DNA from 2 places in the Streptomyces alboniger genome. Region 2 is predicted to be linked to the other one. Evidence: riboswitches for the same ligand, from Rfam matches in the RefSeq annotation. Region 2 holds a riboswitch; the other holds the start of a gene.
What was found. Region 2 has a riboswitch for cyclic di-AMP ahead of CP975_RS32330 (transglycosylase SLT domain-containing protein). Riboswitches for the same ligand answer to the same signal wherever they lie in the genome.
Positions count from the first base shown of each region.

Region 1: it holds a riboswitch for cyclic di-AMP, as region 2 does, so the genes downstream of both, CP975_RS26905 (M23 family metallopeptidase) here and CP975_RS32330 (transglycosylase SLT domain-containing protein) in region 2, are expected to answer to the same signal.

Region 1 is NZ_CP023695.1:6,025,740-6,029,143, reverse strand. It holds gene CP975_RS26910 (GntR family transcriptional regulator) at 1-81, opposite strand, end outside; gene CP975_RS26905 (M23 family metallopeptidase) at 289-1,092, opposite strand; cyclic di-AMP (ydaO/yuaA leader) riboswitch at 1,106-1,267, opposite strand; gene CP975_RS26900 (M16 family metallopeptidase) at 1,463-2,848, opposite strand; gene CP975_RS26895 (M16 family metallopeptidase) at 2,845-3,404, opposite strand, start outside.
Region 2 is NZ_CP023695.1:7,403,108-7,406,511, forward strand. It holds gene CP975_RS32320 (SigE family RNA polymerase sigma factor) at 1-488, opposite strand, end outside; partial or broken gene CP975_RS32325 (MBL fold metallo-hydrolase) at 884-1,509, shown strand; gene CP975_RS32330 (transglycosylase SLT domain-containing protein) at 1,569-2,306, opposite strand; cyclic di-AMP (ydaO/yuaA leader) riboswitch at 2,310-2,469, opposite strand; gene CP975_RS32335 (RidA family protein) at 2,876-3,271, opposite strand.

The DNA of each region.
Region 1 (3,404 bases), 1.4 Mb from region 2:
GAGCCGACCGCCCCTTTCGTAGACACCGGAGACAATGTCGTCCCGGATGGCCGTGCATACCGAGTGCGCGGGAATGCGCATGACCGGACCTCCGCCTTAATCCCCGCGAAACGCGGTCGACCGACGCTCGTTCAGCGACTCTATTGCAGGGCATCGGATTTTCCGATGGCGGGCCGGAATCCATGGATATCTTTTGGCCAAAGGCGGACGGGCCGGGAAACGGGCGGTCCGGAAACGACGAAGGCCCCGGCTCGGGGGAGCCGGGGCCTTCGGTGAAGTGCGGGGCGGTCAGACGTTGACGCCGTGCGAGCGGAGGTACGCCACGGGGTCGATGTCCGAGCCGTAGTCGGCGCCGGTGCGGGCCTCGAAGTGGAGGTGCGGGCCACTGGAGTTGCCGGTGGAGCCCGAGAGGCCTATCTGCTGGCCCGGGGTGACCGTCTGGCCGACGGTGACGCTGAGGGACGACATGTGGCCGTACTGGGTGTACGTACCGTCGTTCATCTTGATCACGACGTTGTTGCCGTAGGCGCCGCCCCAGCCCGCCTCGACGACGGTGCCGCCGCCGACGGCGTGGACCGTGGTGCCGGACGCGGCGTGGAAGTCGACGCCCGTGTGGCTGCCGGAGGACCACATGGCGCCACCGGTCTGGTAGCCCGTGGAGACGTACGAGCCGGCGATCGGGGAGACGTAGGTGTTCAGGCGCTTGCGCTCGGCCTCCCGGGCGGCGCGCTCCTTGGCCTCGCGCTCCTTCTTGGCCTTCACCTTGGCCTCGGCCTCGGCCTTGCGCTTGTCCTCCGCGGCCTTCTTCTTGGCGGCCGCTTCGGCCAGCTTGGCGGCGGCCGCGTCGTCGGCGGCCTGCCGCTGGGCGGCGGCCTGCGCGTCGATCGTCTCGGCGAGTGAACCGCCGACGGATATCGCCTGGGTGAGTCCGGTGTGCTCGAGGGCCGCGTCGTCGGCGGCGGCGAGCGCGGGGGCGGCCATGCCGCCGATGACGCCGGTGGTGGTGAGCGCGGCGACACCCGCGACGTTCGCAGTGGTGCGGGTGAGGCGGCTGGGACGACGGTGCTTCCCGGTGGCACGGGTGAACGCCATGAAGCGGCTGATCCTTTCCTTCCTTCTCGCCTACCGGGTTAGCTGACGGGTTCGGAGCAGGAAGGTCTCCTACGAGCCCCTCGCCTGACGGCAAGGTGCCCGATTCACCCCAGGGGACATGTGGGTCCCCGGCTCCCCTGGCTCGCGCCGTACGGGGACTCGGCGATGACTGTCCGGTGCCGCGGGTGCGACGTACTGCGTGACGAACAGACGGACTGACGCTAAACGTGCCGTCTGTCAATCGACAAACAGAACGCGAGTTTTGTAGCGCACGCCACACGGCAGACAGGCAACCTCCATATGAATTCGGACATATGGGGACCCCGACGGCCGAAAAGGTCGCCGGGGCCCGATATGTCCTACCTGTCACTCAGCCCGTGACCACACTCACTTCGCCGATGCCGAGCGCCCTGACGGGCTCCTCGATCTGTGCGGCATCCCCGACGAGGACCGTCACCAGGTGGTCCTCCGGGAAGGCGCTCACGACGGCCGCGGTGGCCTCCACGGTGCCGGTCGCCGCCAACTGCCGGTAGAGCTGCGCCTGGAAGTCGTCCGGGAGGTTCTGCTCGACCTGGTCGGCGAGCGTGGCGGCCACGGAGGAGGCCATCTCGAACTTGAGCGGGGCAACGCCCACCAGGTTCTGCACCGCCACGTCGCGCTCGGCGTCGGTCAGGCCCTCCGCGGCGAGCGTGCGCAGGACCTTCCAGAGGTCGTCGAGCGCGGGACCCGTGGACTCGGTGTCCACCGATCCGCTGATGGCGAGCATCGCGGCGCCCGTGCCGTCCGGGGCGGAGCGCAGGACCTGGCTGAACGCCCGTACGCCGTAGGTGTATCCCTTCTCCTCGCGCAGGACGCGGTCCAGGCGGGAGGTGAGGGTGCCGCCCAGGCAGTACGTGCCGAGGACCTGGGCGGGCCAGATCCTGTCGTGCCGGTCCGGGCCGATGCGGCCGATGAGGAGCTGCGTCTGGACGGCTCCGGGGCGGTCCACGATGACGACGCGGCCCGTGTCGTCGGCGGTGATCGGCGGCATCGGGCGGGCCTCGGCGGTGCCGCCCGTCCAGGTGCCGACGGTGTCCGCGAGGACGGCGTCCAGGTCGGTGCCCGCGAGGTCGCCGACGACCACCAGGGCGGCCGTGGCGGGGCGGACGTGCTTCTCGTAGAAGGCGCGCACCGCGGCCGAGTCGATGGCGGTGACCGTCTCCTCGGTGCCCTGGCGGGGGCGGGAGATGCGCGAGGTCGCCGGGAACAGCTGCCTGGACAGCTCCTTGGCGGCGCGGCGCGCGGGATTGGCGGCCTCGTGCGGGATCTCGTCCAGGCGGTTCCGGACGAGGCGCTCGATCTCGCTGTCCGCGAAGGCGGGGGCGCGCAGGGCGTCGGAGAGCAGGCCGAGCGCCTTGGGGAGGCGGGAGACCGGGACTTCGAGGGAGACCCGGACGCCGGGGTGGTCGGCGTGCGCGTCCATCGTGGCGCCGCAGCGGTCGAGCTCGGCGGCGAACTCCTCCGCGGAGTGCTTGTCGGTGCCTTCGTTGAAGGCCCTCGCCATGATGGTGGCGACGCCGTCGAGGCCCTCCGGCTCGGCGTCCAAAGGCGCCTCGAGGTTGACCTCGACGGCGACGACCTGCTGGCCGGGGCGGTCGCAGCGCAGCACCGTGAGGCCGTTGGGCAGGGTGGAGCGCTCGGGGGCGGGGAAGGCCCACGGCTTGGCCTGGCCGGCCTGGGGCTGCGGGTGGAACTGCATCGTCGCGGCCTCGCTCACTTCGCCGCCTCCTCTTCCTCGTCGGTCTCGTCGGCGCCGTCGGTGGCCGTCACGGGCTCGTACACGAGGACCGCGCGGTTGTCGGGGCGCAGGCGGGCCTTGGCGACCTCCTGGACCTCCTCCGCGGTGACGTCCAGGACGCGCTGGACGGCGGTGAGGGCGAGCTGCGGGTCGCCGAACAGGACCGCGTACCGGCAGAGTTCGTCCGCGCGGCCCGCGACCGTGCCGAGCCGGTCGAGCCACTCGCGCTCCAGCTGTGCCTGGGCGCGCTCCATCTCCTCCGGAGTGGGACCCTCCGCGGCGAACCGGGCGAGTTCCTCGTCGACGGCGGCCTCGATGACCGGGACCTCGACATCGCCGGAGGTCTTCACGTCCAACCAGCCGAGCGAGGGCGCGCCGGCCAGGCGCAGCAGCCCGAACCCGGCCGCGACGGCGGTACGGTCGCGGCGCACGAGCCGGTTGTAGAGCCGGGAGGAGTCGCCGCTGCCGAGGACGGTCAGCGCCAGGTCGGCCGCGTCGCACGCGCGCGTGCCGTCCTCGGGGAGGCGGTAGGCGG
Region 2 (3,404 bases):
CGCCGCTGTAGCTCGGCCATCCCCTTCGACGTCTGGCTCTTGACCGTACCGACCGACACGCCCAGGGCCAGCGCGGTGTCCTTCTCGGACAGGTCGAACGCATGGCGCAGCACGACACACGCCCGTTTCCGGAACGGCAGTCTGTGTAGCGCCCGTTGTACGTCGACCACCCCGGCCACGTCCGGATTCTCTGTCTTCTCCTCCCGCGGGGCCCAGAACAGCGCGACACGCCGCCGCTCGCGCACCGCGCCGCGTATCCGCGTCCGGGCCAGATTGACGACCACGCCCCGCGCGTACGCCGCCGGGTGTTCGCTCGCCCGCACCCGGTCCCAGCGGTGCCACAGCGCGAGCAGCGCATCCGCGGCCAGGTCGTCGGCGGCATCCGCCTCGCCGGTCAACAGGTGCGCGAGCCGGGCCAATGCGGCGTAGTGCCGCTCGAAGAACGCGTGGAACTCCGCGGAGGCGGTGTCGTCGACGACTGTGCCCACGGGCGATGTCTCCTCGCAGCGGCCTCGGGGCCCCGGAGCCGGGAGCGTGTGCGCGTCATGTCTATGACATATGAATGTCCGGATGAGATCCGCAAGAGTAGCAGTAAGCGACCGCTTGGTCTGCAACGTCGACGCGTGCGGTTCGGTTGCTGCCTGACACGTCCGATCGGCGCATGTGGTGGCTTCGCTGTACGGATCCGCCGGAGCCGGGCTAGCCCTCGCATTGTTCTCAAGCTGGGGCGCTCAGTCCGTCGCTGCGCGGCGGGCATACGCGCGGGCGGCGTCGGGGGAGGTCAGCAGGTCGGCGGCGTCGGCGGCGAACCGCCCCCTTTCCCGTCCCCCTCGTCCCCGTCCGCGTATTCGGTGGCCCGACCGCCCTCTTCGACTACGGCGGCCTGCGCTTTCTCACCGACCCCACGTTCGACGGCTCCGGCGACCACCAGGCCCCGGCCGTCGTGCTGACCAAGACGGCCGCGGCCGACGGCAGCCCCGCCGATCTCGGCCGAGTCGACGTGGTCCTGCTCTCGCACGACGAGCACGCCGACAATCTCGACACCTCGGCCGGGCCCCGCTCGCCGACATCCCGCTGACGCTCACCGCCCCCGGTGGCGGGGAGCGTCTCGGCGAGGCGGCCACGGGTCTCGCCGACTGGCAGTCGGTCGAACTCGAACGCCGGGACGGCGGGCCCGGCACGGTCACCGTGACCGGCGTACCCGCCATCCACGGCCCCGGCCCGCGCGAGGAGGTCGAACCGATCTGCGGCCCACCGGTGCGAAGCGCTCGGCGATGTCCTTGACCGCGTCGAGGGAGAGCGCCCCGCTTCTCCGACGTCTTCGACGGCCGGCTGATCGTCCTGGACAGCGCCCAGGCCGCCGAGGCCGCGAGGATCCTCGACGCCGGCCGCGTGGTCCCCGTCCACTACGACAGCTGGGCCCACTTCACCGAGGGCCGCGACGAGCTGGTCGCCGCCTTCGCCGCCGCCGGTCTCACCGACCGCGTCGACTTCGGCGTACGCGGCTGATCCCACGTACGCCGGGCCGTCGGCATCGCAGGGCGTTTCCTCGCCGCTCTCGCCGGGGCCTAGTACGGACCGTTCACGTTGTCGATCGAGCCGTAGCGGTCGGCCGCGTAGTTGCAGGCGGCCGTGATGTTGGCGACGGGGTCGTAGCTGTCCAGCGACGTGCCCGGCACGTGGTACGCGGCGAACGTGGGGGCGATGACCTGGAGGAGCCCCTTGGACGGGGTGCCGGCGACGGCGTTGGAGTCCCAGTTGTTGATGGCCAGCGGGTTGCCGGAGGACTCGCGCATGATGTTGCGGTGGATGCCCTCGTAGGAACCGGGTATGCCGTGCCGGCCCATGATGTCGAGCGACTCCCTGATCCAGCCGTCGAGGTTGTTGGCGTAGGTCTTCTTCGCCGGGGCTGCGGCCGGCGCGGCCGCACGCTCGGAGCGGTCCGCCCGCTCGGCGGACGCGGGGGAGGCGTCCGCCTTCTTCGCGGGCTCCGCCGGACCCTTCGCGCCGATAGTGAGCTTGAGGCCGGGGTGGATCAGCTTCGGGTCGCCGCCGAGGACGCCGCGGTTGTCCTCGTACAGCTTCTTCCAGCCACCGCTCACGGAGTGCTCCCGGGCGATCTTGGAGAGGGTGTCGCCCGCGACGACGACGTACGCGCTCGCGTCCGCGGCCGGCTTCGGGGCCGCGCCGGCGCTCGTCGCGCCCAGCACCGGCAGGACGAGGACGGCTCCACCCGTGCCCGCGGCGGCGATGCCGCGGTTGAGCGATCTGGACTTCGGACGGCGGTGCTTTCCCTTTGCGGGCATGAAAGAGTTCCTCTCCGTCGCCTGCGAGGTGAGCTGTCGGGTTTGGACGGGAGCTGTCCCGGCGCATTTGAACGCGCCTTCACCCCGAGCCGTTCCGGAAACCGGATCGGCGGCTTACCTGGGTCCCCCGCTCCTGCCGTGTGTGAGTGAGTGGAAGGGTTTCCGGACAGCGGCAGGATTCGGCGTTCCGCCCGGATTGACGGTGACATTAAGCGAGAAAGGCAGGGCGGAACAAGGCGGGAATTCACACAGGCGAATGCGGAGAGTCGTCCTTGGGAGTCAGAACTCCTCGCTCTTTCTGATCAAGAAAGTCAACTCGCTTTGCGGGGAACGGAAATGTGCGCGGGGTCTCTAACGATCACGGCTGTCGGCGTGACCCATTTCACTGAATGGGGCGGGGTGGAATTCGGGGTTATCGTGATTTCCGCTGCAAAGAAGGACATATCGCACCCCCTGTGCCCGTTGGCATGCCACTCCCCGGCGGGTGGCTGCGCCGGAAAAGCAGACTGCTCGTGCCGGTTGACCGGCACGAGCAGAGAATGCGGGGGAATCGCGCCGGTGACGTCACGTCATGCGACGGCTGTTCCTTCCAGTTCCACCAACTGACCGGGGACCGCCAGCCGCGTCACCCCGAGCATGGTGGTGGCCGGTGCCACCCCGGCAGCGCCCAATCGCGATGCCAGCACGCCGTAATGCGGGAACAGCAAATCGACGTCGGTGGTATAGACGTTGAGCCGGACGAGATGCGCGAGGGACATGCCGGCCTCGCTGAGCACCGTCTCCAGATTGTCGAGGCTCAGCGCCAACTGCCCGGCCATGTCGCCGTCGTGCTGAGGCTTGCGGTCGTCATTCATCGCGGTCTGCCCGGAGCAGTACAGGGTCCGCGTGTGTCCGGAAACCAGCTCACCCTGGTTGAACCCCATCTCCAGCGACGAAGGCACCGGGTTGACCGCCGTTCGTTCCACTGCCACAACAGCTCCATTCGATTCATGGGAAGGACGGGCGTCCATCGACGCGTAGGAGCCTCCCAACGAATCACGACACCCTTGGTCATGTATGCGATGGGGATCTGAGCCCCCACCAGCCCCTGCCGCCGCC